3 regions of the Mogibacterium neglectum genome follow, and region 2 is predicted to be linked to each of the others. Evidence: a T-box and tRNA genes for the amino acid it is inferred to sense, from the RefSeq annotation. Region 2 holds a T-box; the other regions hold tRNA genes.
What was found. The T-box of region 2 lies ahead of thrS (threonine--tRNA ligase). A T-box ahead of a tRNA ligase gene usually reads a tRNA of that ligase, here a tRNA-Thr.
Positions count from the first base shown of each region.

Region 1 (10,322 bases), 400 kb from region 2:
GTGTCCTGCAGCATTAAATTATAGCCTTCCGAGTCGAAGCAATACCAAGCTCCATCGATATATTGCCATCCGGTAGCGTATTTTCCATCATTTTTAATATAAGCGTAAGTCCATCCGTTTGGTGCGGTAGCATCTCCCCAGATCTGCCATCCTCTGATAATAGGATGGTATGTCTTTGCCTTTACTAAAGCTCTGCAAGATTCATCTGCAAAAGTCTGCATATCTGTGGATGACTTATCAAAGTCCTCTACGATAGCACCAACATTTTCAATCGCTTTGTAAGCTGGGGTATTGTGCTTGTCTGCATATAGCTTATATGACAGTTGACGAAGCGGTCCATTTGATGAGAGTACAAAGTTCTTAGGTTCTAGGAATTCAAGTAACTGCTTACCATTTGCACTTGAGATTCCGTGATGACCAGTTCTTAGAGTATCTATCGTGCCAGACTTCTTATAAATAACCTCTCCATATTTATAATCGATCATCGCAGATGCGTCTCCGAGTATTACCGCATTATGTAGTCCTTTTGTAATCTGCGTGATTATGGAGTTGTCGTTCTCCGTATAACCTTCTTTGTTGACAATGCTGCTTAGGTTATACAGCGCGATATCTAGGTTTCCAAACTTGAAGCTAATATTGTCGCTATAATCTCCCTTCCTAGTAATCGTTGCATCCAACTTAGAAAGCGCACTCGTATCGTCGGAAGTGATATCGACCATAGTAACCTTTGCCTCGGTTAGTTTTCTTGAAACTTCCTTAAAGTATTCAGCGGTCTTCCATGTCGGATCTTCATACTTAGGAGCCCAATTTAAATATTTCTTATGGATATAAACTGTATCTGAGTCAAAGAATGGATTTCCATCGGAATTCTTCTCGTCAACCAAATCTATAAATCCACCTATGTGATCTGAATGCGCATGCGTAGCAACAGCGAAATCAATATGCTTAACGCCTAGTTTTCTCATAAACTCCGCTACGGTCTTGCCATTACCACCCTGAGCAGCATATGGTCCGTATTCGCTAGGGTTTGATGCATCGATCATACCAAATTTACCGTTGCTTTGAACAAGCGTGCAATCACTATGCGAACCATCTGTTGACGGAAGCGATAGATAGTATACTTTATCGCTCTCCGCATCCCACGTTGGGTTTTCATCGTCTGCATTTACATTAATTGGGTAAAATACGACCAAAAAAAATAGCAACACGAGACTGCTACATATAAATGCCAGTATAGAGTTATAGCTCCTTCTTTCCATTTCAACCTCTCACTTAAAAAACGTGTGTCATTTAACAGAATGATTCTATATTAAGGATTTTGTATTTTCAAGTATTTTATCGGTTAATCAGGTTAAATAGTTCCCTATTTAGTTATCCTATATTTTCATCATTTTCTATTGATTAGCAGGAATAAAAAATGTTATCTACCCTATTTACATGGACTCTCGTAAATGATAATCTACAACTCATGCAAAATTACTATTATAATTAGAGGAGGAGCAGAACTATGAATCACGAAGAATCATATTTTGATAGCGGGTTATTTCAGCTTATTGGATATAGCCTTATTGGCATACTTATTACAACTGCAACCCTCGGCATTTGTCTGCCTTGGGCGTACTGCATGATTTACAACTGGGAAATAAAGCACACGGTAATAGAAGGTAGGCGCCTAGAATTTGATGGCACCGCTGTGCAGCTATTCGGGAATTGGATAAAGTGGCTTCTGCTTACGATTGTAACGTTGGGAATCTATGGGTTCTGGGTGAATATCAAGCTTAGACAGTGGAAGACGATGCATACACATTTTGCGAATTAGATTTTGCTATTAATTTCCTGTATCTGGACTAGTCAGCTTCTCTATTGGATCGATTTTACTTAATATCTATGCTGCGAGGGCTCACTAGGAAGATTCAAATTTAAAAAATTATTTAAATGAAAAAGCCTCGAATTCGCCAATACAAAGGCGTTTTCAAGGCTTTTACTTTTGGAGCTGCTGGCGAGAATCGAACTCGCAACCACTTCATTACGAGTGAAGTGCTCTACCATTGAGCCACAGCAGCATATTGAAGTTGCCCATAAAGTATATAATAAAATCAATTACTTATCAATGTTGCATTTTCATATTCAAATCGCTGCATGATATAATCAATTATACGCGTATATCACTATTATCATGGTCGTGTACATATTAAATATTTACAATTACATACGAATTGCGAGGTATCCTATGACCGTAACAGAGCAAGCACAGAAAATCGAAAATAAAAAAATCTGCCTCATATACACAGGTGGCACAATTGGCATGTCTAGAACAGATATTGGCTACGCACCATTGGCTGGTCACTTTCAGCATGAGCTAGACCGCATCGACGACCTCCGTTCTGATGGAATGCCGCAGTATGAACTCGTTGAGTTCACGCCACTTCTCGATTCATCCAACATAACTTACGTTCAGTGGAATATGATTGCCGAATCAATCGCATCTCGCTACGACGATTACGATGGATTTGTCGTGCTACACGGCACAGATACCATGGCGTACAGCACTTCTGCGCTTTCTTTTATGCTTGAGAATCTTAATAAACCTGTGATTTTCACCGGGTCACAAATTCCACTTTGCGAGCTCCGAAGCGACGGAAAGGATAACCTCATTACATCCATATTGGTTGCTGCTTCTGGCAAGGTGAACGAGGTAGCGCTCTACTTTGGGCACAAGCTATTACGTGGCAACCGAGCCATGAAAGTTTCAGCAGATGGGCTTATCGCATTTTCTTCGCCGAATTATCCGCCGCTTGCAAATGCCGGAATAGACATCAATTATAATGAACCTCGCTTGATGCCGAAGTCTCGCGGAGAGCTCCTCGTTCAGTCGATTAAACCTGCGAAGGTTGGTGTTATAAAGCTATTTCCAGGAATCCAGTTTGAGCTATTTGCACCAATTGTGACGCGCGGACTCGATGCTCTCGTACTAGAAACATTTGGCACTGGCAACATACCTAATTATGACAAAGCGCTACCACCTCTCATCGCTCGCGCCATTGCAAATGGCACTACAGTGGTAGTCTGCACGCAGTGCTCACAGGGAACAGTCAGGCTTGGGGCATACGAAACGAGTTCAGAGCTTGCAAAAGCAGGTGCTGTATCTGGTTCAAATATGACTACTGAAGCGACAGTAGCTAAACTCTACTACCTCTTCAGCCTAGGTCTGGAGCACAGCGAAATCAGCCGGTTAATCGAAACCGACATGCGGGGAGAGCTTAACCAATGAAGCTATCATATCTCTCATCATTGGCACACCCTGATCTCCGCTCTTACTTTGAAAATTCAGGTTATGTTATCCGCACATTTCCCGAACTATGCACGGTGTCGAGTCTCGTTGATAATCATCCAGATGTGCTGCTGTGCAAGCTAGGTGCAAAGCCAGAATCTCCTATATATGAAGGTGTTTCTGATAAACTAAGTCCTGTTTATCCAAACGACTGCAGATACAATGCGACATGTACGGGAAAGTTTTTTATCCACAAGCTGGATATAACTGATTCAGAACTCCTATCTGCTGCAATGGCGAGCTGCGGAGATGAACTGAAGCTTGTAGATGTCCGTCAGGGATATACGAAGTGTAGCACCATAATAGTGGATGAAGAATCCATCATCACTTATGACAAAGGCATTGCAAAGCCTTGTGAGATGGCAGGAATGAACGTGCTGCTAGTCGAGCCAGGCTTCGTGAAGCTGCGAGGTGCCGATACTGGATTTATCGGAGGTGCGAGTGGACGCGTGGATGATGAAATAATATTTAACGGCGACCTCTCGGCGCATCCAAACCTTAAGAAAATTACCTCTTTCATCGAGGCCCGAGGCCTTGGTTGCAAGTGGTTTGACTCGTACGAGCTCGAGGATATTGGTTCAATAATTACGGTTACAGATTCAGAATAAGGATATATATGAAAAAACACGCTATTATTCCAATATTTATACCGCACCGAGGCTGTCCCAATGACTGCGTCTTCTGCAATCAGCGGAAAATCACAGCTCGCACGGCTGCCCCGACTGTAGATGAAGTTAAAAATACGATTGACACGTGGCTCACGACGCTCGGAGAAGTTCCGACGGTCGAAATTGCTTTTTATGGTGGAAGCTTTACAGGGCTCGAACTCGCTGAACAGAGTTCATACCTCGCTATTGCCAAGGGATATAAGGATAGAGGACTCATCGACAAGATTCACCTTTCGACGCGCCCTGACTATATAGACAGCGAGATTTTAGACAATCTAAAGGTATACTTGGTTGATACGATTGAGCTCGGAGTTCAGTCTTTCGACGATGAGGTGCTTCGTAGATCGACTCGCGGACATACAAGCACGGCTGTATACGAAGCTGTCTCACTGATTAAAGAGTATGGATTTGAATTTGGAATCCAGCTGATGATTGGACTTCCGGGAGATTCTCTTGAAACGTGTATCTATTCAGCAAAAGAGACTGTTAAGCTAAAGCCTTCACTAACCAGGTTATACCCGACCATAGTTATTGATGACACAGAGCTACTAAAAATGTATGAGCGCGGTGAATATCAGCCACTAAGCAGAGAAGAAGCCGTTACAAGGACGGTGGCAATGTATAAGATACTCGATGATGCAGGTATCACGATTATGAGAGTTGGGCTCAAGAGCACTGATATTATCGGTGAAGGTGGATCGATAAACGGCGGAACGTATCACCCTGCTTTCAGGCAGCTCGTTGAGGGGCGAATAGCGAGAGATAAAATCGAGCCGCAGCTTGATAGGATTGTAGACGAGCTCAGAACATGTACCGAAAAGTCAGGCGAGCTCAAGGTTAACCCTTTGCAAGATAGCAATTCAGAAACCGAAGTCTTAAATCAGCAGAGAATAACTCGAGTAAAAGTAGATATTTTCTCTTCTCCTAAGTGGTTTTCAAATGCCGTTGGTAACAGCTGCGAGAATAAGAAATATTTTGAAGAAAAATACCCCGAACTAAGTATCAGGTTCAGGGTAGATGACAGCTTGGAAGCTGCACAGTTCAGAATAAACAGCGATATATAGCAATGTCTTGCTCTTTAAGGCATTGCTTTTATAATCATATTATCTTAATTAGAGCTAGTATACGTATCGTAGATCTCTTTATCTACGTATTTCCTTATCTCCATCCAGACCAATTTTGATCTTGATTTTATCTCTGCGCGTGTATCATCATCAAGTTCAATGATTTCTGTTCCGCTTCTTCTAATAGTATTTATTTGTTTCTGCACACGCTTATCAGCTTGCTTCCTAGCATAAATAGTGGCATTAGCAGCTGCCTCGTCCATAATCTTTTTGTCTCTCGTTGACAGTGAATTGTAAAAATCTTCATTCATGATAAGTGAAATCATATGTGGTAAATGGTTAGTCTCTATTATATATTTCTGCTGCTCATATAGTTTGTTGGAAACGATAACCTCATAAGGATTCTCCTGTGCATCTATTGTATGCTGCTGGAGTCCTATATATACCTCAGCAAAACTCATTGGCAGCGGATTTGCACCTATACATTTCCAAAATTTTAGATGGTAGCTGTTTTCCATAGTCCTTATTTTTTGACCTTTGAAATCGTTTATACTCTGCACCTTCTTATTTGTGCTCATAACGCGAAATCCCTGATCTGCCATCCCAAGTAGATGATACCCACCGTTTCTATAAGTCTTACTTAGGATTTTTCTGAACTCTACATTTTCCAAAGTCTTCCTATATTCATTCATAGAATTGTGAATTTCTGGCAAATCGAACACTGCAAGATTTGGCATAAATGCAACTTGTGGTCCCGTATTTTGCACAACAAAAGGGATATCCCCATCGCGACAGCTTTCTAAAAGGTCTCTATCTCCACCTAATGTTGAGTTGGGATAAACTTGGATTTTTATACGCCCGTCGCTTAACCTATATACTTCAGATGAAAATTTTTCTGCATAAAGCTGAGTTACTGTATCCTTTGGACTTGCAGTAGCCAGTGGCAATGCATAATTTTGTTTACTATCAGAACTTACAACTTTAGCTATTTTTTTCGCTTTTACCTTGCTATAATCTGTACCATTTGATTCTATAGAGCAGCTTGAAAGAATAAGCAAAGTTATTAGCCATAATATTATGGCTAGAATTTTTTTATTTTTCATTCAATACCTCCTATAGCAGAGCCAGCGAAAGAGCTGGTATGAAAGTGATTAGTAGCAATGCTATGAGAAAATATCCAATCATAGGCAGAGCTTTTTTTGCAATATCCATAACCGGGACATCCGTAAGGGAACTTGCTATGAATAGATTGACGCCTATAGGTGGTGTGATAAATCCTATAGCAAGATTAACGACCATTATGACTCCGAATTGGATAGGGCTCATGCCAATATTCGTAGCTATAGGAAGCAAGATAGGTGTCAAAATTAGTATCGCCGGCGTTGTATCCATTACCATTCCAACAATGAGCAGAAAGGCGTTTATAACAAGCAATATTATAATCTTGCTGTGAAAATTTGAGTTTATAATCTCACTAACCGACTGAGGAACCTGCATAAGCGTTATAGCTCTCGAAAAAGCCGTGGAAGCAGCAAGAATAAAGAGTATAGGAGTGAAGGTTCGAATAGCTTCCTTAAATATGTCTCTAAGATCCTTTATTTGGATGCTTTTATATACTAACAAACTGATAATCAGGGCATAAAACACAGAGATTACAGCAGCCTCTGTAGGTGATGCAATCCCAGAGTATATACACCCAAGGATAATAACTGGACTCAAAATAGCAAAGAAGCTATCCTTAAATACTTTCCTAAAGCTTCTGCTGTGCAATTTTTTTACTTCCTTCTGGATCCTAACCTTATCCTCACCATATTTACGGCAATAATAAACTGCATAAATCATTAAGAGGATTCCGATTAGCAGTCCAGGTATTATTCCAGCAATAAAGAGCTCACTAACCGATGCACCTGATGCCATACCATACATTATAAAAGGAATGCTCGGCGGGATAATAACTCCTAAACCACCCGCAACTGCAACGATGGCCGTTGTAAATTTAAGATCATACCCAAGCTCTGTAAGTATAGGAATTGTCATGCTACCTACAGCAGCTACCGTCGCTGGTGCAGAACCTGAAATAGCTCCGTAGAACAAACATGTAGCGATTACCGCGCAAGGCATTCCGGCCGTACGATTTCCAAAAAAATATGCGAATATGTCAAAGAGTTTTTTAGATATTCCGCCTTTCGCCATTATGATTCCAGACAATACAAACATAGGTACTGCAAGAAGAGGGAAGGAATCGAGTCCACCAAACATAGCACGCACCATATATTTCGCACCTACTGTGAACGATGGGTCTATAAGCGACGGCAAGACTGATGTAATGCCAAGGGCGATACCCACTGGTATGGCAATAATGAGAAGTATAACGAATATAATTAATAGCATAGCTATTGGCATTTATACTTCACCTCCCCCGTTAGTGGAATCAAGGTTTTCTACATTCGCCTTGATAACAGCATCTGTGCTAGAGTGTTCAGGATGCACGGGATCATAAACATCTTTTCCTATTGTAATTTTAAATTCAATAATCCAGCGCTGCACAATACGAAACGCCACAAGAACAAATGATACGAACGGAGCCGCTTGTATAAAGTACATAGGAATCGAGCAGGCAGGAGACACCTGTCCACTCTGAGCTGCAGACATCATATATGAGTATGCAACAGGAATCATATATATAAAGAAGATTAACTCAAGGGTATGATTCACAACCTTTATAACTGCGTTGCCGCGCCTAGGAAAAATAGATACTAATTGCTCAATCTTGATAGATAAGCATTTCTTGCTACAATAGCTAACACTAAGAAATCCACTCCATATAAACATGTAGCGTGTTATTTCCTCAGACCATGATAGAGACATTCCTAGAATATAACGCGATATTACCTGTATACCCATAATTAATGTCATCCCGATGAGAAGCCCAATTAACAGAATCTCCTCAAGGCTTTCGTCAAGAATATGAATCAATTTCTTCATACCGTTCCCCTTTTCAAGTAAAGCATTTACAGGATAGTAAAGGAAAAAAGAAAAGACTGGACCCTATCGAATCCAGCCTCATACGCATTATATATCACTTATAAAGCGTTATGCAACAGTGCGAGCACGGTGCTAAGATCGTTTACTCCCATCTGTCCAGGAGCCGATGCTTTCCCAGCAGCGCCAAATGTTAATGATGATCCAAATACTTCACCGCAAAGTCTCGAAATAACACCAGTTCCAGCCATAGACATGGTGATGATAGGACGTTCTGCATAATCACTATACATCTCCTCTGTAGCAGCTAGGAGCGTTAAGACATCTTTCTTGTTTGTTGGCATCACCGCTATCTTAAGAATATCTGCACCTAAATCCTGCATTTTGCGAAGCCTTGAAATAATGTCATCTTTATCTGGAGTCTTGTCGAAATCATGATTCGAAGCAATTACCTTAACCCCTGCATTGTGAGCTCCGGCGATAATTTTCTTCACGACGTCATCTCCAGTGAATACTTCCACATCAATTAAATCAACGTATCCAGTCTCTGCGACCTTGATATTAAACATTGCATAATCATCGATCTCAATAGACTTTTCACCACCCTCCTTTGATGTACGGAAAGTCATTAACAATGGAGTATCTCCGAGAACTGCTCTTAGGTCTTTGAGCGTATCTTTTACCTTGCTAAAATCAAATACATTCTCAAACCAATCGACACGCCATTCAACTACATCTACCGGGATATTATCGAAGCTCTTTGCCTCTGCCAATATATCTTCTTTAGTCACACCAACGATAGGTACACAAATCTTAGGTACGCCTGAACCAATTTCAACATTTCTAACTTTCACTGTATTCATAGCCTTGTGCCTCCTCTATTCCTTATTAATTTCTATCATCTTCGAATAGCGCATATTTACGAATAGTCCAAGTATTACACCCACTGCTGTTAGCACTATATTCATCATCATTACGCCAGATGGACTCATCTTTGCTGCAGCTGTAAGCAATGTGTAATTGCAAAGAGAAGATGCTATCATAACGAGTGCGGTAACAGTTCCCTTAATCTTAGGGAAAATCATGTTGCATACAGATGTCGCAATCTGAAGCAATCCACCGGCTCCTGCCCAACCGATGATAAATGCACCTAAGATACACAATGTCTGAGATTTTACAAGATATACAGAAATCATAGTCACTAGACAGATAACTGGGTAAACAAAGATAAAACGAACATCTTTAATCTTCTTAGTTAATAGAGCAGTAAAAATCAGTGCGAGGAAGGTTCCCAGTGAGTAATATGTCTGCATCTTTGATGGATCTTCCCAACCTACATCCTCTTTAGCAAAGTTTTGCGCACAATTCAGCCATAGCTGGAATGTACCTGTTGTAGTAAATCCGATAAGAATCATAGCGATGGACTCCACTGAAAAGTGAGTAGTTTTAATGTTCTGAATAAGTCCTTCCTTCTTCTCTTTTTTAGCATCTGCATCAGGAAGTGGCAAGAATAATATCAGTGCTGCAAGAATAATATAGCAAACGCCTGCAACATAGAATAGTGTATTATATGACTTCATACCTGCTGCTGTTGTAGTAACAGTTATTCCTAAAATAAATGGAATCATCATCTGGGAGATAGAAATAAAGAACTTAATTCCCATTGTAGCAACGCTTGGGTTCTTTGAGAATATCTCCCCGACACCTGGATAAATTCCTGTATCAAGGAATGAATTTGCTATACCTCCGACGATAGCACAGATATAAGCTATCTGGTATCCACCATGAGATCCAGCATTGAAGGCTGCCGCTAGACCGATAAGATAAATGGCGTATGAAAGTCCACCTATGATGCAAGAAACGCGTCTTCCCAGTTTATCTGAAAGCGGTCCTGCGAATGGTAAAGCAATAAGACGTCCTAGTCCAAGTGCCGCCGAAATAGCTGTGATTGCCATAGCCTCGACTCCCCAGCTAGCGGCAAGTGTGTCTTTAATAAGTGCTTGACCTAAAATGGCAGCTCCTATACCGTGTAAAAAATAGTTTAAGTACATAACTAATGCACTTGGCAAATACTTCTTGTTCATTTGTGTTCTCCTCATCACAAAGTTGATTTAATAATTCAAATTTCTAAAATGTATCACAGATATATAAACGTCACCTAACTTTATATGTTAAATACTTAACTAATATTTGTGTATAGTTTATCAATATTTTCAAATGTATTCCAATGCTAATTAATAGCATAATTAATGCACTAAAGGTATTGATGATATATAA
Region 1 is NZ_CP128647.1:1,645,562-1,655,883, forward strand. Features, by position in the region: gene QU661_RS07840 (MBL fold metallo-hydrolase) at 1-1,259, opposite strand, end outside; gene QU661_RS07845 (DUF898 family protein) at 1,508-1,819, shown strand; tRNA gene QU661_RS07850 (tRNA-Thr) at 1,989-2,063, opposite strand; gene ansA (asparaginase) at 2,231-3,271, shown strand; gene QU661_RS07860 (DUF6873 family GME fold protein) at 3,268-3,939, shown strand; gene QU661_RS07865 (elongator complex protein 3) at 3,948-5,063, shown strand; gene QU661_RS07870 (TRAP transporter substrate-binding protein) at 5,108-6,166, opposite strand; gene QU661_RS07875 (TRAP transporter large permease) at 6,177-7,466, opposite strand; gene QU661_RS07880 (TRAP transporter small permease) at 7,467-8,048, opposite strand; gene aroD (type I 3-dehydroquinate dehydratase) at 8,147-8,908, opposite strand; gene QU661_RS07890 (MFS transporter) at 8,924-10,129, opposite strand.
Region 1: it has a tRNA-Thr gene. The T-box ahead of thrS (threonine--tRNA ligase) is inferred to sense a tRNA for this amino acid. The anticodon was not compared.

Region 2 (10,322 bases):
AAGTCTTTCTTCAGCAACATAACCTACGATAATTTGTTTCTTAGGTGTAAGCTCATAACCAATGCCAAAAAGTTTTTCTATATCGCTTTTACAGAGGTGTACATGTCTAGCACTAACTTCTATATCTACTTCTATCTGTTTCATATCAAATCTCCAATCAACCGTTTGAATTTGCATACCAATAGTCATTTATGATGTATAAGGATAACATTTATTGTGACAATCTGCAAAGGATGATATAATATTTGCTACATTTTTATTTGTAGTTAATGAAGTTTCATCCTTTTGGAGCAAAATTATTTCATTGTGTACCATATTATAGATTTATCTACAGGGGAATTATTTATGAAGAAAAGTTATGAAAAGGGGTTCTTTGCCGCACTTGGTTGTGCGGGGCTATGGGGTATTCTCCCAATTTACTGGAAGTCACTAATTCCAATACCATCATCTACTATTATCATATATAGAGTTCTAATGATTGCAGTAGTTTGCGTAATTGCTGCGCGTTTTAAATACTCGTGGAGCAGGATTTTCTCACCGCTAAGGGATTGGCGGACCTCGCTTAAATTTCTCGTAGCAGGGCTTATTGTAACGAGTAACTGGAGCATTGGCATCTGGGCGGTTAACTCTGGTCATATAATCCAGACGAGTATTGGGTATTACATAGAACCGCTTGTTGTATGTATATTTGGTGCAATCTTCTTTAAAGAGAAGCTTACGGTTTATAAGTCCATAGCTGTGATATTTGTAGCTATAAGCGTAATCGTAATTTTGATTCACTATGGACAGGTTCCAGGAATTGCACTCGTACTAGCGACTACATTTGCCATTTATTCGGCAATAAAAAAGACTGTAGATCAGCCTCCTGCTATATCGCTTCTTTATGAAACTATTTTTATTGCCCCGGTTATGCTATGCGTAATAGTATGGCTCGAATTACATGGAGCAGGAGCACTTGGTGTTGGGGAGTCATATCAATACTTTCTGCTACTCCTATGCGGACTAGCAACAGCCATACCTCTTGGGCTATTCGCCTATGCTGCGCAGAGGACATCTATGTTCGTACTCGGTTTAACAGAATACCTTAGCCCCACATTGGCGTTGATGCTGGGAATATTCTTGTATAAAGAGCCTGTTGATAAGGTGCTAATTATGGCATTTGGACTGATTTGGATAGGGCTAATATTCTTTTCATATGGTGAATTTAAAAGTAGCAAGGATGCTAAGAGTAGCGAGGATATTCAAAATGTCAAAGCGAGTTAGAAATTATTAAATAGCAATATATTAATAATTGTAATATTAAAAAATGTGTCGAGCACTGTGTGAAATTAGGGGGATCACACTCTATGCCAGGCACATTTTTTATTGAGATTATCTAAATGGTTACAGATTTTTTGAAAATGATTAGCTTCTTATATCTTCTGATCTCCTGTTTTAACCCAGCCAGCTCTCTTAACGGCTTTGTGAAATATAAGAGTTAATATTGCTGGTAGAACTACAGATATTAGGATGAGACCGAGCCAATCCACTGAAGTGATGCCTGTTTTTGTTCCTTTTGCGATATCAGCAATCCAGCCTGAGTACACACCTAGAGGTCCAACGAGACCACATGTGCCCATACCGCTTGCTATAGCAGGACCATTCATCTTGAGATGGAACACACAAGTTGCGATAGGGCCAGTGATAACGGATGCGAGAGTAGGAGCTATCCAAATCCTTGGATTTCTCACTATGTTGCCCATCTGAAGCATTGATGTTCCAATTCCCTGTGATACTAGCCCACCGACGCCATTGTCTTCATATGATGCAACTGCGAATCCAACCATCTGGGCACAGCAGCCGGCGAGAGCCGCACCACCAGCGAGCCCTGTTAGGCCGAGAGCTGCACATATTGCTGCAGAAGATATTGGTAACGTTAGAGCGATACCTACGACTACAGCGACGATAATCCCCATGAGTAGAGGCTGAAGTTCAGTTGCCCACATGATAATATCGCCCATTTTCATAGCCGCGCTTCCGAGTGCAGGTGCGATTAACCAAGATAAAGCAATTCCTATGCCGATTGTTACACTCGGTGTAACCAGTATGTCTACTTTTGTCTCCTTTGAAACAGCTTTTCCGCATTCAGCTGCTATTATCGCTACAAAGAGTACTGCTAGAGGACCGCCGGCGCCTCCAAGTGCATTTGAGGCAAAACCTACAGTTATAAGTGAGAACAGAACTAGCGGTGGAGCAGCGAGTGCATATCCAATAGCACATGCCATTGCTGGTCCGCCCATAGCCATAGCTAGACCACCTACAGTGTACTTGATGCCACCGATAGTAGCGACCGTCTGCGATAGGGCAGCGATATGAAGCTGTACACCGATGGTGTTGATAATTGTTCCGATTAACAGAGAACAGAATAGACCCTGCGCCATAGCACCTAGAGCATCAATTCCATATCTCTTTCCGGAGATTATTATATCCTTGCGTTTTAGAAATGAAGTAAAACTAGCCATTAAAAAGCCTCCTAATTATATATAGGTGTCATGACACCTGTATATACATTAAAAGAGGCTCTATAAAAAGTCAATATGAAATTAAAGAAAATATATTATCTGTTACTTAAAAATAAACTGTTAAGCTGTTAAAAAAAATCTATCGGTTACTCGAAAAGTATACCAATTGAACGTAGCTTATCTTTTATCCGCTCAAGCGTGGCTTCATCTTTACACGTGATAGCATGTAAGTGAATTCCGTCAGTGAGAAGAGATAATGGGGGAGCATTGCTTTCAATGATTTTATCTGAGAACTCCTTTGCATCAATTCTGCTGGCGATATGTAGGTTGCCAACTAGCTCACCGTATATTGGATGTTCAACACTTACATCAAGCAAGGTGCCACCGCAGTCGACAATTGCGTTTAGCTCTTCTAGGATTTTAGATGAATCGTGTTTACAAGCGATTCTATAGACTGGAGTAGTCCCCACCTGAGGTAACATATACCCACGAGGCGTTGCGCTAATATCATGACCTTCGGCTCTGAGAATTGCGATATCTCCGACGATTATCTGCCTGCTTACCCCGAACTCTTTCGCCAGAGATGAAGCGCTTACAGGCGAACCTGTAGACTGCAATTTCTGTATTATGTTGTCTTTGCGCTTCTCTCTCTGCATGACAAATCCTCCGTTTCCTTCTCTTGAAAATTTAACTATTTATCTTTCTTTTCTCTAATCGCTTTTGTGCGTATCTCCTCGCAGATTGCGTTCACAAATTCACTTAGTGGCTTGCTACCTTCATCTCCTTCGAATCTCGAACGAACCGAAACAGTTTTATTCTCAGCTTCCTGCTGTCCAACGACTAACATGTAAGGTAGTTTCTCCATCTGGGCTTTTCTGATCTTGTAGCCGATTCTCTCGGAGCTGTTATCAATTGTAACATCGATGCCATTCCTTCTTAACTCAGCGAAGATTTCCTCTGCATAATCCTGATACTTGTCAGAGATAGGTAGGATTCTAACCTGCTCTGCGCACAGCCAAGTAGGGAAGTTTCCTGAATACTTTTCAATCAGCCAAGCGAGCGTTCTCTCGTAGCAGCCTAGTGATGTACGGTGGATGATATATGGGCGTTTTTTCTCGCCATTCTTATCTATATAGTACATGTCATATCTCTCAGCAAGGAACATGTCAAGCTGGATAGTGATCATAGTATCTTCTTTGCCATATACATTTTTTGCCTGAATATCGAGTTTAGGACCGTAGAATGCAGCCTCGCCAGAAGCCTCTGTGTAATCGAGATCGATTTCATCGAGAATCGCACGCATTGCTGATTCAACCTTATCCCATTCCTTAGCAGTTCCGAGGTACTTGCCTGAATTTTCTGGATCCCATTTCGACATTCTGTAGGTAACATCGCCGTCTAGACCTAGAGTTGTGAGACAGTACTTAGCGAGTTTAACGCAGTTCTTGAACTCTTCATCAATCTGCTCAGGGGTGCATACGAGGTGACCCTCTGAAATCGTGAACTGACGAACTCTAGTAAGTCCGTGCATTTCCCCGGAATCCTCATTACGGAACAGTGTAGAAGTCTCACCCATTCTGTAAGGAAGATCCCTATAGCTGTGTTGCTTAGCCTTGTATACATAGTACTGGAATGGGCATGTCATAGGGCGAAGTGCAAATGCATTTGCATCAGCGTCATTCTCGATGAGGCTTAAATCCTCGAGTCCTCTTATCTCACGTATCGCATCCTCTGCGTTGTTTAGCTCGTCAATGTTATCATATCCGAAAACGAACATACCATCCTTGTAGTGGTACCAGTGGTCTGAAATCTTGTAAAGAGTCGATTTCGCCATCAGCGGTGTTCTTGTCCTTACGTAACCCCATTCGTAATCCTCGAGGTCTTCAATCCAGCGCTGTAGCTTCTGAATCATCTTAGTACCCTTAGGCATAAATAGAGGAAGACCCTGGCCGATGATATCTACTGTTGTAAATAGCTCCATCTCACGGCCGAGTCTGTTGTGGTCTCTGTTCTTGATGTCAGCTAGGTACTCAAGGTACTCTTCGAGATCAGCCTTCTTGTTGAATGCGGTACCATAGATTCTAGTGAGCATCTTGTTGTGCTCGTCGCCTCTCCAGTAAGCACCAGAGCTAGAAGTTAGCTTGAATGCCTTGATCTGCTTCGTGCTCATCAGATGTGGGCCTGCGCAGAGTTCGATAAAATCTCCCTGCTGATAGAAGGAAATGATTTCGTCCTCTGGGAGGTCCTCGATGAGCTCGACTTTGTATGGCTCATTTCTCTCCTGAAATAGCTTGATGGCTTCATCTCTAGGGAGTGTGAAACGAGTTATCGCATCTCCTCTTTTGATGATTTTCTTCATCTCAGCTTCTATCTTATCTAAATCCTCTCTAGTTAGAGCTGGCATGTCGAAGTCATAGTAAAAACCATTATCGATAGAAGGTCCAATTGTCATCTTGGCATCTGGATATAGATTCTTAACGGCCTCTGCGAGCACGTGGGAACATGTGTGTCTGTACGCATGCTTTCCTGCATCAGAATCAAAAGTGAGAATGTTAACTTCAGCATCCTTATCCACAACAGTTCTGAGGTCACAGACCTCTCCATCTACTTCACCAACGCAAGCTGCTCTTGCGAGACCCTCGCTTATGTCTTTTGCGATGTCGATGATGGACATCGGCGAAGCGTATTCTTTTTTGCTGCCATCTTTTAGTGTAATAATCATTTTAAGAACTCCTTTCATTAGCGGAAGGAAATAAAAAAGTCCCTTCCGACATTCAAATTGTCAGAAGGGACGCATACATTCGTATTCGTGGTTCCACCCATCTTCCAGAGCTTCTGCTCCAGCACTCTTTGAAGCTTTTAACGCGGCTAGGCGGGCAGGATTAGTGCCACTCGGAGGTGGTGTTCAGAACGCTCCGTGCTGGGATGATTTCACCATCCATCCCTCTCTCAAAGCCTTAAAGCGAACTTACTGTCCTCGTCATCGTTTTAATAATAAATTATGCTACCACCGTGAGTGATAATTGTCAATGATTTTACCGCCTCAATTTGTTATAATTTATAAGAAAGAATTGATATAATTTGGGGACAAAAACGAGAAGTTTTGCTGATATGGTAGGAGAAATAGTAATGAATCCATACATAAAAGAATATGCTGAACTAGCAAAGGATTACGAAGCGAAGAATGGTAAGCGAGAGACCGTTCTTGCGTTATATGAGTTTTCGGATAGGCTTAAAGAGGCTGGGGATAAAGATGCCAAGACCGTTCTTGTCGATGTATACAAAATCCTTTCGCTCATGCAGAGTGCATATGACTTGATGTCAGAGATTGCAGATAGGAACGATAAGAAGCAGATAAAGAAGCTCGCTTATCTCAAATCGTTAGCAGAAGATGATGGAGACAGGTGGGCAGTGAAAAGGCCAAAGACAGCTGCTGAGGAGTCTCTACAGAGAGAAAAAGCTAAGAAGCTTCCAAAATTCCGTTACCATCCAGATCCACTGGCGACTGAAAGTTTTGAAGAAGGTCCGCAAGAGGTATGTCCGTGCTGCGGCAAGGAAAGTACTATCTACTATAGTTCAGTTCCTTATAGTGTTGAGCATGTCGAGCATTTGTGTCCAGAGTGCATAGCTAATGGAGAGGCTGCCAGGAAATTCGATGCTGAGTTCGTGCAAGATGCCGAATGGGAAGGCGAGGTGGATGAGGCGAAGTCGAAGGAACTATTTGAAAGAACGCCTGGATACCTGAGCTGGCAGGGTGAGCACTGGCTATCTTGCTGTAATGACTACTGTGCATATCTAGGAACAGTCGGCACGCAGGAGCTAGAGGAGATGGGCATCGCAGACGAGGTCCTTGAAGAGTATGAGATGAGGCATGAATACTCTGATATAAGGGAGTATCTGTATAAGGATGGCGATCTCTGTGGTTATCTCTTCCGCTGTCTTCACTGCGGAAAATACCACATCTATGTCGATGCGAGCTAATTTGCAAGGGTGAAATGAAAACACTTTCTCAGGAGAGCGAAAGGTGATTTGGAGGGAAGCAATTAATGAAGATATATCAATATTTTTTGATTGGACTAAAGTCGACGTGGAATGACAATCTCTTTAAGGCGGTGACATTTATCGTTGGAACTATCGTTCTTGTCACGATGGTGCGGAAGTTTATGATTGTCCGCAAGAGTGGTGGAAAGTTTTCAGAGCCTATGCATATCTCAAATGGAAATTTATATATTCACAGCGGATTTGTTCCAGGTAGCCGTGAGATTCCCTTGAAAGAACTCGCTGAGGTTGAGATATATTTTGTGCGTGGAAGGCATCTGAATGGTGACAGGTACTTTATTCAACTCGTAAGGAAAAAAGGCAGAAGCAAGTCGATTTTCGTCGGAAAAAGCAAGGTTAATGAAGGAAGGCTTACTCAGCTTAAGAAGCAGCTGAAGAAGCATAAGGTTAAGGTTCGTGAAATAAAATAAGTGAAGGGAAAGAGGTGTCTATGGTAGACCGATTCCAGAAGCCTACGGAACATACGTAAAGATCCTTTGTGGAGATAAAATTCCTGATTACTGTTAATATAAGGAATTAAAATCAATACCTGGTTATAGTGCTTGAATCTATAGGGGAATAAGGATATTATACAGAATACAGATTTTTTTGAAGGAAAAGGGTGGACATAATAATGGAAAATAAAGAAATGAAAGTTAAAGTTAATATGCCGGTACTCCCTGAGAGATTCGGTGGACACACAGTTACAGCAAATAGATTTGATGACATGATTCTAAAGCTCTTCGACAAGGAGCCTTATGGAATTAATTCTGAGATAAATCTCATCGCAGGAGATGAGAGAACTAATGTTGAAGTGGTAAGCGTAGATAGAGGAGGGCGTGTGATGAGCATAAGCCTTAAGGTGGGATATCCAGAGGTGTTTAGTCAGGGAGAAGTTCTGGTGAGACTTGCTGATGCAGTTGCTCCATACAAGTGTGGAATAGAGAAAATAGTGTAGACACTCGATAAATCACATGTAAACGTGATATAATCGATAGGCTCGTGCATTTACGAGAGAAAATGGAAATTAGGAAGGATATACTAATGAAAGATATTGAGATCAGAGAACTCTTCCGAAACAGAGAAGAGTATGCAGGTAAAGAGATTGTTGTCAGAGGCTGGGTGAGAGGTAATCGTGCATCCAATCAGTTTGGTTTCATCTCACTCAATGATGGTACCTTCTTCACTCCGCTTCAGGTTGTGTACGAGGCTTCGAAGATTGATAACTACGAAGAGATTTCCAAGGTGCACCTCGCAGCAGGTGTAATGGTGAAGGGAGTACTTGAGCTTACACCTGGCGCACAGCAGCCATTTGAACTAAAGGCGACAGAGATTGCTGTTGAGGCTGATTCACTATCGGATTATCCGCTGCAGAAGAAGCGTCACACTATGGAGTACCTTAGGGAAATCGCACATCTTCGTCCTAGAAGCAACACATTCTCTGCTGTGTTCAGAGTACGAAGCATCGTTGCTTATGCGATTCATAAGTTCTTTCAGGAGCGTGATTACGTATATGTGCATGCTCCAATTATCACAGGAAGTGACGCAGAGGGTGCTGGCGAGATGTTCAAGGTTACTACACTAGACCTAAGCAATCCACCTACTAAAGAAGATGGCTCTATCGACTACTCGCAGGACTTCTTCGGTAAAGAGACAAACCTCACCGTCTCGGGACAGCTCGAGGGCGAGGCGATGGCTCTTGCTTTTAGAAACATCTATACATTTGGACCTACATTCCGTGCTGAGAACTCCAACACAGCTAGACACGCATCTGAGTTCTGGATGATCGAACCAGAAATTGCATTTGCAGACCTCGCTGATGACATGGATGTTGCAGAGGATATGGTCAAATACATCATCAGCTACACGCTTGAACACGCACCTGAGGAGATGGAATTCTTCAATAAGTTCGTGGACAAGGGATTGCTCGATAGACTTCGCCATATAGTTAACTCAGATTTCGAGAGAGTTACATATACAGAAGCTGTTGAGATTCTTAAGAAAGCTGATAAGGACTTCCAGTTCCCAGTTGAATGGGGAATTGACCTACAGACTGAGCATGAGAGATATCTCACAGAGGAAGTATTCAAGAAGCCTATCTTCGTAATAGATTATCCGAAGGAAATCAAGGCTTTCTATATGAGACTCAACGACGATGGCAAGACTGTTGCGGCTTGCGACCTGCTTGTGCCAGGAGTTGGTGAAATCATCGGCGGAAGTCAGAGAGAAGAGAGGCTCGATGTACTTGAAGCTAGAATGGATGAGATCGGCATGAATAGAGAGCTATACGACTGGTACGTGGATCTTCGTAGATACGGTGGCGTAAAGCATGCTGGCTACGGGCTTGGTTTCGAGAGAATGATTATGTATCTAACAGGAATGAGTAATATACGTGATGTGATACCTTTCCCGAGAACGCCTAAGAAAGCGGAGTTCTAAAAAACAGAGTGATAGATTTAAAATTGAATGTTTAAGAGGTGATTATTGTATGCAGATATGTGTAACAGTAATCACTTTTTTTTCATAATTTTTTCTTGCATGTGTTAAAAACCTGAAAAAATGTGATATAGTGGACACAGTAATACTGATGTTTTGAAATTTTCACAAGTAAGCATATTTGAAAGGATATTGTAACCGATTATTCATATCTTAATCTCAAGCTTTGTTGACGCAGAGAGAAATTAATAAAGGGATGATTTGTAAAAGAAGCGCTTTTGTTGAGACATGTAGCGTTTTCGCTTTTCTAGACAAGACAATAGTCGATTGGGTGAAATATGTATTTGTTGCTGAAAAGGGAGAGACTAATTACAAAATGAAGTTATTATTTATTAGAGAGATCAAAGGAGGAGCGGAGTAATGAAAAGATACCATAAGATAGTGAAAATTGCTTTTATATGTATTTTTTCTTTACAGATGATTGTTTATGGGTTTATGCAAACTTCATATGCAGAAACACACGGAGCATCTATAAATACAAATGATAATAGTACGAATTCTTCCGTAGCACAAAGTGGCAATTTAGACAATACGCCGAACTTGTTGCAAAGCCCGCAACAAGGAGATCCTACTCAGAATATTTCACTTAAGGTAGGAACTATCAATAGCGGTAAATTCAGTACAAACAAAACGGATTTCTGGACAGATGAACCGATAGGAGCCGCAGTTGATATGGGAATATCGGGTTATGGAGTCAATATTTATAATGCGAAGCTCAAAATCACCGTACCGAAATCCAAAGGAATCAAAAAATCTCTCAAATTTACAGACTCTGTCAACGCTAAATTGAGTGAAAAGACGGAGGATGCGAATAATTGGTATATGACATATACCTTTGATCCTTTGACCGGAGCGAGTGCGGGAACGTATGCCTTGCCGTTCATTTTTGACTCGGCTACAACTGCGGAAAATGATGAGATAAAAGTTAAAGCGGAGCTTTTTGACGGAGACGGCAAGCTTCTGAAATCTGCGGAACACATTTATAAATCAAAGGTCCATAAGATGGACTCAAGACTTTATGTGCATGGACAGAAAAAATATGATAAGGCTAATAACGTGTACGTATATGATGCTGCGACTACAGTGGGACACCCTGATATTACAAACCCAAAAGATGGAGCAATCATCAGGACTATAGATGCATCGGTTAAATTGGATATGACAAACCAGGATGAGAGAGGCTTAGGTCATCCTAATCCTAAAAATGTTGAGATAGTTATTTATCTTCCACCTGAAGCCACTGTCCGTGATGGTATCCTTCCTAATTTATGGAAGTACGATAAAGCT
Region 2 is NZ_CP128647.1:310,003-320,324, forward strand. Features, by position in the region: gene QU661_RS01430 (PduL/EutD family phosphate acyltransferase) at 1-144, opposite strand, end outside; gene rarD (EamA family transporter RarD) at 346-1,263, shown strand; gene QU661_RS01440 (PTS sugar transporter subunit IIC) at 1,413-2,501, opposite strand; gene QU661_RS01445 (transcription repressor NadR) at 2,648-3,157, opposite strand; gene thrS (threonine--tRNA ligase) at 3,193-5,223, opposite strand; T-box leader at 5,286-5,494, opposite strand; gene QU661_RS01455 (CbrC family protein) at 5,631-6,482, shown strand; gene QU661_RS01460 (hypothetical protein) at 6,548-6,970, shown strand; gene QU661_RS01465 (hypothetical protein) at 7,174-7,497, shown strand; gene asnS (asparagine--tRNA ligase) at 7,584-8,978, shown strand; gene QU661_RS01475 (MSCRAMM family protein) at 9,396-10,322, shown strand, end outside.

Region 3 (10,322 bases), 480 kb from region 2:
GCATGCACTGCCACAGGAACATTTCTGTATGTCAGTGTTTCGAATACTACGGTCACCTTATTCTGGCGTAGGCTCGAGTCGTATCTGAATTCGAGCTCTGTTTCTCCGTCTGCATTCTCAGCTGTGAATTCTTTTTCTGCAGTAATCTCTTTGTCATCCTTATCAAGGATAGGTTTATTCTTATCCTTGTCCATTAGGACTCCTGTCACCTTATACTTTTTGCCGATGATAAGGTTCTTGTACTTAACCTTGTCGATGATTTTCTCTTCCTTGCTAGGGGCACCTGTATTTGTTCCGGACTCAACTGAATGTGCCTGCGTTTTAATCTCCGGATGACGAAGTGTCTGGTTGTCATCGTTTATATTGCGGTGATTTGCAATCTCTTTACCTTTATACTTTAGTGTCTCAAAGACAACAGTGTCCTTTCCAGCTAGCTTAGTAGTATCAAAGGTGAACTCTAGCCCTATCTCTCCACTTGCAATGCTGTCAGAAATGGTCGAATTCTGTGCGGTAATCGTGAACTCCTTCTGAGAAGTAATTTTGTTACCATTCTGTTCAAGCGGTTTTCCTGTACTCTTATCCATCAGCACGCCTTCGAGAATATATGTTTCCCCTTCATACAAGTTAGAGAAGCTCACAACGTCCTTTACCTTAGTCTTAGGACCGTACATCGCAAGTGAATCCTCTGTCGCAATGTCCATAGCCTTAGTTCCGATTTTAGGGATAGCAGGATTGTTGACATGCGAAGATGGCTCTCCTGAGTTGAAGTACACCGCAGCTCCCGCACCATCACCATCGATTTTCTTGGTATATACAGTTTTATCTAGAAGATATCCCGCTGGCGCCTTAGTCTCGCGAATAGTCACTGTTCCGCGAGGCAGTACAGCATCGCCCTGTTCTGTAACAAAGAGAGGATCACTGCCCTTTACGAGGTTCTTATCTCTGAGCTCTGCAGTGTATTTACCAGAAGCATCCTTAGTCGTTCTTAGTTTCCATGTGCGTACAGCCTTGGAATTCTCAATCGGTCCAATAGTATCGTAATAATTAACTTCAAACTCAGCACCAGTCATATCACTAGGGTTCATGTAGCTATCACCACTAGTTTTTTTCTCAAGGAAAATCTTAACAGGCGCAAACACAGGTGAATCATACGACTGCACTGTGCTCGTAGTTTCAGCCTTGCTCTTAACCTCATAAACAGTCTTGTCTAGCTCATATCCGACAGGCGCAATCGTCTCCTTTACAGTGTATTTTCCAGGCTTCACTTCCAAAGTTCCAGTTCTACCCTTCTCGTCTGTCGTCAGTTTTCCGACTGCAGTTCCTGCTTCATCGTAGACGGTATACACTGCACCAGCTAGAGAATATGTGCCTTTACACTCTCCAGCAATCTTGATATTATTGCCGATGGATTTAACAACTTCGATCTTTCCATATGGTTTTAACCCCCATGCCAGCATCATCTGTGATCCATTCGTTGGATAAGCTAGATAAGATTTAAAGTTTTCAGGAATTTCGCCCTTGTAGGCCTTCGCATCCTGCATCATTAGATTGATTAGAGGTCTTGAGTTAACTCTTTCATATGCAGGTCTGCCATTAACTCTTCTAGCCGCACATACTAATGCAAAGTAATACTCTTTCTCATCATAATTGCTCTTCTGCCACTTATCTGTACTGGCAAGGTACGCGAATTTTGCAAACAGAGAATCAGATGCCTGCTTTGTAAGTGTCACGACCTGCCCTGCTTCTGCAGTTCTAAAGTTCTTACCATCTGCACATGCCGCATCATGGATAAGCCCATCGATATTCACCTTGAATATACTCGCATGATTACGGTTATTATCCTTGTACTGCTTATGCCAGGTTACTGTTCCTCTCGTTGGTTCAGTCGCTGAACTTGCTGCCACAGACCTAAACGAGGAGGCGCCTCTAGGAGTTGCTGCCCCTACGCTCATAGTCATCCTTCTACTGACATTATCATATGACGCAGACTCTGGTATTCGCTCTAAAGTATTAGTATTATGAACATTTCCTCTTCTGCCTGTTTCGTTATCGAACTCACCTTCCATTACAATGTTCGCTTCGGTACTACGCGCTTTACCATCTGACTCGATATTAGCTGAATCTGCTACGCTTGAACCTTCATTGATATTCACCGCTTTGATAGTAAAATCCGCATGACCACCTGTCAGCTTAATAATGAATTTTCCTTCGCTATTTTTATTTACAAAGCGAGTAGCCGAGTCTCCTTTCATATCCACATCGCCGTACACGCTCGCGTTCTTTCCACCATCGAGAGCTATAATTTCAAGAATTACGCCTCTGTCCAGCTTGTAATTAATCTGGTACTCATCTCCCGTCCTTGCACTGCGGGCAAATGTCTCTCCATTTGATAGATTTGCAGTATCTGAAGTCCCAGACTTCAAAGCTGAAAGCTTCGCCCCACTTCCAGTTACCTTGAGCTGAAGTCTCGCAGCCGTATCAGGCGGAATGATATTTACACTGCCATCAGGAGCTTTACTTGAACTTAGCGCAAAAACCTGTGATGTTCCAAGAAGCATCACTATACACAGCATCGAGACGATGCAATTATAAATACGTTTAATATTCATTGCTCACCTCAAAATCCAGTTCTAATTGCCTTCATCTTCTGAAGCTGGCATATCCTCGAACCTATCAGCGAGGAGCCTAGAGAGTTCCCTAGCCTCATCCTCATGCAAAGTAATCCCTCTGCTCATATGCTCGTGATCAGAGTCCCAGTCACGAATATCGAACTTTGGTGTTCTGTCATTCCACTGAATTAGATTAAGTTCCTTGCTCCAATTGTTCTTATAGGTAGCAAGTACCCCGATGTGGTCCAAAATCTTGTAGGTTACACTTCTTTCATTATTAGTTGCCATTCTAAAACTCCTTCCATTTATACACGGTGCTCTCGCACCTCACTTTCACGTAAATTATATGGTTTAAGATGAGTTCGTAACAATGCAAGAAGTGCACTATAAATAGCGAGATTATCCTTTTTATGAGAGTTTTTATAATGTGATTTAAAGCGACCTAGAAATATTAGTTTTAATACGGATTTTATGATACGAATTAAAATTTAGAAACAAAAAATTAAAAGGACCTCTGCACGGTAGAGATCCTAAGCGCCCTTTGGCGGTTTTTATATTTAACACACTTATTGTGTCTAAATATTAGCATAAGTATGTCACATAAAGTTCGTTGATGTAATGAAATGCACATTTTATGTTCCGAATGACACAAAAATGTGTTTTTCATGCCATCGGGACTCGATTTTGGTTCTTCATAGGCTCTCTAATCACGAATACTTTTCATCTCTTTGCGAGCTGTCTCCACATACGAAGCTGCTTCACCAGCGATTTCCGCTCTTTCTGCAGGGCTGAGTTCTCTGATCACTTTGGCCGGACGACCCATTATGAGCACGCCATCGGGGAATTCTTTGCCCTGAGTTACGAGAGAGCCCGCTCCGACGATACATTCACACCCGATTTTTGCATCATCCATTATTATCGACCCCATACCGATAAGCGTCGAAGCGCCTATCGTACAGCCGTGAATAATCGACATATGACCTATTGTCACATCAGCTCCTATGTATGTCCCGCCATTTGTCGCGATATGAATTACAGAGCCATCCTGGATATTGGTTCTGTCCCCAATTACAATGTCTTTGCCACTAGAGCGCAGCACAGAATTGTACCAGATATTCACGTCCTTACCAATTTTAATATTCTCAGGTCCGCTAAGCTGCACACCATCAGCGATGAATACGCTATCATCGTATAACCCTAGCTTTTTTACCTCTCTATTATCCATATTATTTATGTGATGCCTTTCTATTTTCTTTAGCCTCTAGCCGCAGACTGTTTTCCTTATAAATTATTTCAATACTAAATATACACCTCTTTGCAATATTCTACAAAGTTTGTATTCCAAACTCACCTCGCGAGGTGTACAATTCAAATAATAAATGTATTGTAAATCTCGTAGCTTAAGCTAGCAACCAGTAATTAGCTTGTGATGGAGGATAAACCAATGGGATTGATTGCTAACTACCAATATATCGATGACGCAAACCTCGACGTTCTTCTGCGCCTTGCGAATCTCGATGATGAAGAAGAAGTTTTTGAAACTATTGAAGATTTAAACGAAGAAGCTGAAATTTTTCTTGATACTGATAAGATGTGGGATGTGATGCACTTCGTTCTAACAGGGGTGAGCACCGATGAGAGGTCTAGTAATAACCCCCTCAGCGTGGCAGTTATCGGCGTGGACTTATTTGAAGATTTAAGCCAATTCGTCGCATGTGTAAAAAATGACCGTGTCCCTGAAATAATTTCGGCGCTCGAGGGTTTCGATTATGAAAAAGCTCTTGAAAATTTCAATATGGAAGATTGTGCAAGTGCTGGCCTGTATCCAAACATATGGGATATGGATGATGAGGACTTGGTCGATGAGCTAATAGAAGAAATCGCTGATTACATCGAAGGACTTCGAGACTTTTATAAGAAGGTGCTCGAAGCCGGAGGACATGCACTTATTACGATTTATTAAGGGAGATATATGACGATTAATTTAGCGGATGCGATTTTGAAAACAGCAGGCTTAAATGAAGCCCTGATGCGAGAATGCGATATATTTTTCTGCGATAAGCCTAGAGACACAGAGTATTCGGGGCATGGTGAAGTATATTCGTCTTCGTTTGAAACATTTGCATCCGATGGAAGCGGTGGCGAATATGTAAAGCTTGAAGACGGCAGCATCGGATATATTAGCAGCGAAGGGAGCGTCGGAAGAGTTGCTGAAAACATGGAGGATTTACTTCTGTTTCTAATTCATGCGGGATGCATTTCGGATTTTAACTGTAAATACATCTACAAAAGCGATGAGCTGTTATCCGCATTTTGCAGCGGTTACATCGAGAAATCACGCAAGTCATATAATGAGAAAGGTGCTGATTTCGACGAGATTAGAGGCGAGATTGCGAAGAAGTTATCGCTCGAGTATGATCCTGGTAAGCTCCCCGAGTACGCGAAGAGATTTTACGAAGCTGCCAGCAGAGAGCCTTCATTCACATGCAAGTTCGGAGATGGAGAAGACGAGTTTGTATGTGACGGGATTATTTCGGATATTCTCGGACTATGGGTATATGAGCTGGTGGGTATGACTAGGGATGAGATTCTAAATTATTAGCAAGTGAAATTATTGGGAGACGATAATATGAAACCTTTTGAGAACTTTGACTGGAAATCATTTTGGGACAATTCTGATGGCTATACCGATGATTATACAGGCAAGGCTCCTACTGACTGGGATATATTAGATATAGAAAAAGCGACTGGATATAAGCTTCCAGAGTCCTATATTGAGCTTATCAAGCACCAAAACGGTGGCATTCCTGCAAATAACATCGTAACAACAGACAACCTTTGTGTCAATCTAGTTGGAATCTATGGCATCGATAAGGATAAAGAATATTCCGTTTGTGGTGATTGTGGAACTGAGTTCTGGCTTGAGGAGTGGGGATATCCTGCAATAGGTATTGTGATTGCAGACACCATCTCCGGTGGACACGACATGATATTCCTCGATTACAGCGAATGCGGACCAGAAGGTGAACCTATGGTTACATTAGTTGATCAAGAAGATGACTACAGCCAAGAGATATTAGCAGATAACTTTGAGGAGTTCATATGCAAGATTGAATCCGATAATGTTGTTAATAGTATAGAAGAATTTAATCAGCTCGATGATAAAAAGCAGATTCTTGCTCTGAATAAGCTCCGTAACATGAAGGGTTTTAGGGCTCTGATAGAGCTTCTTGAGCAGGCAGAACCTAGCTCATATAGTGACGAGGTTCTCGGCATGCTCGCAAGTTCATATAACAGCACAGACCAAGAGGATCTTGCTATTCAGACTCTAGGCTTAGTACCAGAAGCTAACCGTGATGCGATGTGGTATTGCCGTTACGGCTACTCTTATGCTCTTAAGTCTAAAAAGGCAGACAACGCTCACCACGAGAAGAAAAAAGCCGCTGTAAGGAATCTTGAAAAAGCAATCGAGTTAGCCGAAGGTAGTAGGGAAGATGACGTAATCGACCACTGCATGATGATCTTTGATAAAATACTATACCTCAAACCAGCCGACTTACGCGGTGGATATAGGCTAGCTTATACGTACTACCACCAATATACCGAGGATTAATCGTCAACCTACTTCACTGAATCTCATAGGACAGAATTTAAAAATCTAATATTAGTAAGAATGGGGGCTTGCCTTTGCAACCCCCACCTTTATTTTATATGTGATTGAACTCTTAAATTTAGTCCACTTTTATATATGACGTGTTCTCAACGCTGATTTCCGCTGAATTTTAGTATCATCTTATCGCCGATGCTATAATATCTGAATTCTTATCTGCCAGCTCTATTCTTCAGCTTCTCGACCTTCTTATCCTTACGTTCCTCTAGCTCAGCGATTTGACCAAGTAAAAAGCTCTCAAAATCGCCTTCAACATCATGCATCTCATAGCCATCGAAAACAACTATCTTGCCTTCTCTATCGAAACAGAATATCTGCTCACCGTCACCTATTACCGAGAAGAACGGGATGCAGTCAGATAGCCCACTTTCATGGAAAGCCCTTGTATTTGCACGTAAGTCTAGGTACTCTGGGACTTCGCTTGAGATGCCGTAAACCATGATTCCTCGGCAAAACTCCCAGAATGGTGCAACTTCATACTCCTGTGCCATAGGCCAGATTTCTTCTCTTACTTCCATGTATAGACCACCAAGCGGAGACATTGTAAACTCTTTGAAATCCTCCGGTAGCTTTATATTGAACTCGCTCTCGAAAGCTTCTATATCTTGTTCTGATGGCGTGTCATCTCCACATGCGAAAACCTGATATGTTTCTTTGTCGTAGCTTCTAAAATAATCGTAAATCTTTTCTATAGACATATTTCACCTCGTTATACTCCCGACAATTTGCCTGGATACTGATTTCACTAATATATTCATTATACTTTCTGTCATATATTTATTTTAGTGATTCAGTATAAAGAAATCAATAATATCCAAGTTAGTATGCCAGGTATACAAAGTAAGCAACATAAAAACAGGGGCGCATGCGCCCCTGCTTCTTAATATACTGGTGGTCTACCTCGTAATCTATGATTACTCGATAATCTCTGTAACTACTCCGGATCCTACTGTTCTTCCGCCTTCTCTGATAGCGAAACGTAGTCCCTCTTCGATAGCTACTGGTGTAATCAGTTCGATCTCCATTACTACGTTATCTCCAGGCATGCACATCTCTGTACCCTCTGGTAGCTTTAGATCTCCTGTTACGTCTGTCGTTCTTAGGTAGAACTGTGGTCTGTATCCATTGAAGAATGGTGTGTGTCTTCCACCCTCTTCCTTCTTTAGTACGTATACCTGTCCCTTGAACTTTGTGTGTGGGTGTATTGAGCCTGGCTTTGAGAGTACCTGTCCTCTTTCGATTTCGTCTCTCTGGATTCCTCTTAGTAGTGCTCCGATGTTGTCTCCTGTTTCTGCTGCATCAAGAGTCTTCTTGAACATCTCTACTCCAGTTACAACTACCTTTCTCTTCTCGTCGCTTAGTCCTACGAGCTCTACTTCGTCTCCTACCTTGAGGGTTCCTCTCTCAACTCTTCCTGTTGCTACTGTTCCACGTCCTGTGATTGAGAATACGTCCTCGATTGGCATTAGGAATGGCTGATCGTTTGCTCTCTGTGGCTCTGGAATGTATGTGTCTACTGCTTCCATTAGCTCGCAAATCTTATCTCCCCACTCTCCGCTTGGATCCTCTAGTGCCTTTAGTGCGGATCCTCTGATGATTGGTGTATCATCTCCTGGGAACTCATACTCATCTAGTAGCTCTCTTACTTCCATCTCTACGAGGTCTAGTAGCTCCTCGTCATCTACCATGTCACACTTGTTCAGGAATACGATGATGTATGGTACGCCTACCTGTCTGGATAGCAGGATGTGCTCTCTTGTCTGAGGCATTGGTCCATCTGTTGCTGCTACTACTAGAATAGCTCCGTCCATCTGAGCTGCTCCTGTAATCATGTTCTTTACATAGTCAGCGTGTCCTGGGCAGTCTACGTGTGCGTAGTGTCTGTTTGGTGTCTCATACTCTACGTGTGCTGAGGAAATCGTGATTCCTCTTGCCTTCTCTTCTGGTGCCTTGTCGATCTGGTCGAATGCTACGTCTGCTCCGAGTCCATATCTGTCGTGAAGAGTCTTTGTGATTGCTGCTGTTAGAGTTGTCTTGCCGTGGTCAACGTGGCCGATTGTACCGATGTTGATATGTGGCTTGGTTCTCTCATACTTCTGCTTTGCCATGATATCCTCCTTAGAATTGTGATTAAATTTAAAATAATTGGAGCTGTTGAGCAGACTCGAACTGCCGAACCTCTTCCTTACCAAGGAAGTGCTCTACCAACTGAGCTACAACAGCACGTATACAAGAATAGTACACGAAATAATACAGACTGTCAATAAATGAAAAGCCACCATCACGCGTTGGAATGCACCCAAAATTCTGGCCACATGTCGCATGGGTGGTGGCTTTACATTTAAATCAACTTTTTCTAATTACTTCGCTGGTGTTGTATAAGGCTCCACACCCTTGCAGATGCGGATTCTGTCAACTGCCGCAGCCTTGATTTCTCCGAAATCCTGAAGCTTCTCTTCGCCTCTCAGAACTCTTAAAGCTCCAGCTGCTAAAGCTTCCATCTCATATTCGCCAGGCATCATCTCAACTGGAGCAATCCAGCTTACCATGTCTTCGATGATATCTGTGAGGAACTTGGAGTAAGCTACTCCGCCTGTGAGGATGATCCTATCAACCTTGCCAGCCACTGGAGCAGATAGTTTAGCGATGTCTTTGGCAATTCCGTATGCCATTGCCTCGTATACGACCTTTGCATACTCGTTACCTGCATCTATCATCTTCTCTACCTCTATAGCATCTGTAGTGCCGAGATGAGCTTTGAGTCCGCCCGCACCGTGGAACTTCTTCATTACAGTCTTTGCATCATTACCTGATGTGAAGCAATAATTTACGAGATCCTTGCAGCCTACTGCACCACCACGTTCTGGAGAGAAGTTTCCTTCATCGTCGTTTACACAGTCGATATTTACACCATTGTGATACAGTCTGATTGAGCTTCCACCACCCATGTGAGCGACGATGAATGTGCACTCGTCAAATGGCTTCTTAAGCACCTCTTCAGCACACTTGATAGCCATTGCTCTCGTGTTTAACGTGTGTCCAACTGTGTAACGAGGAATCTCCGGAACGCCGGAAACTCTTGCTACTGCCTGCATCTCATCTGTTCCGATTGCATCATAGATGCACGCAGGAATTCCAAACTCTTTTTTGAGATCAAAAGCAATCATGCTGCCGAGCAGCGACGCATGCTTCGCTGTGTCCTCAGGTCTCGTCAGGTAATCGATCATCTCCTGGTCGATTCCGATAGCACCGTGTGGGCAAGCGATAATATTTCCACCTCTCGAGCATACTGCTGTGAGTGTATTCACGCCGATACCGTTGCTCTCAAGAGCCTCTCTTACTTTCTCATTACGGAAGTTAAACTGCTCAAGCACATCATCGAACTGAGCCATCTCCTCCTGTGTATGTCTGATTGTTTCCTTAAAAACCTCCTGAGCATCATCGTATACAGCAATCTTACTTGATGTAGATCCTAGATTAAGCACAAGAATTCTTTCCTTACTCATTTTTCCAGTTTCCCTTTCTGAATAAATTATACATACGTTACCTTCGTATTACGAAAAGTAGTATATCACACTCGCAGGCCTCAATGTCAGCACGAACTGAACGTTTTTTTCACTATCCCTATTCTTCGCCTCTGAAGTACGAAACCGCTGACTCAAATAGCCCTAGCTCAAACTCCCCTGGTACGTTCTTGTATAGACCCTCTCCAATTCTCTCGGAGTGTCCCATTTTGCCGAGAATCCTTCCATCTGGCGAGAGTATTCCTTCGATAGCCATAGATGAACCGTTTGGATTGAACTGGATGTCCATAGTTGGATTTCCTTCAAAATCAACGTACTGCGTCAGGATCTGCCCATTCTCGAGCATTGTATCTATATCGTTAGTGTTAGCTACAAATCGTCCTTCGCCGTGAGATATTGGCACAGTCAGGATCTGTCCAACACTTGCTTTCCTCAGCCAAGGCGATCTAGTCGAGCAGAGTTTCGTTCTAACAAGCTTCGACTGATGTCTACCGATGTTGTTGAATGTTAGAGTTGGAC
Region 3 is NZ_CP128647.1:1,565,116-1,575,437, forward strand. Features, by position in the region: gene QU661_RS07340 (VaFE repeat-containing surface-anchored protein) at 1-2,609, opposite strand, end outside; gene QU661_RS07345 (YdbC family protein) at 2,631-2,897, opposite strand; gene QU661_RS07350 (gamma carbonic anhydrase family protein) at 3,313-3,834, opposite strand; gene QU661_RS07355 (YfbM family protein) at 4,054-4,572, shown strand; gene QU661_RS07360 (hypothetical protein) at 4,582-5,211, shown strand; gene QU661_RS07365 (SMI1/KNR4 family protein) at 5,239-6,222, shown strand; gene QU661_RS07370 (SMI1/KNR4 family protein) at 6,432-6,977, opposite strand; gene tuf (elongation factor Tu) at 7,194-8,387, opposite strand; tRNA gene QU661_RS07380 (tRNA-Thr) at 8,426-8,502, opposite strand; gene buk (butyrate kinase) at 8,640-9,785, opposite strand; gene QU661_RS07390 (phosphoribosylformylglycinamidine synthase) at 9,904-10,322, opposite strand, start outside.
Region 3: it has a tRNA-Thr gene. The T-box ahead of thrS (threonine--tRNA ligase) is inferred to sense a tRNA for this amino acid. The anticodon was not compared.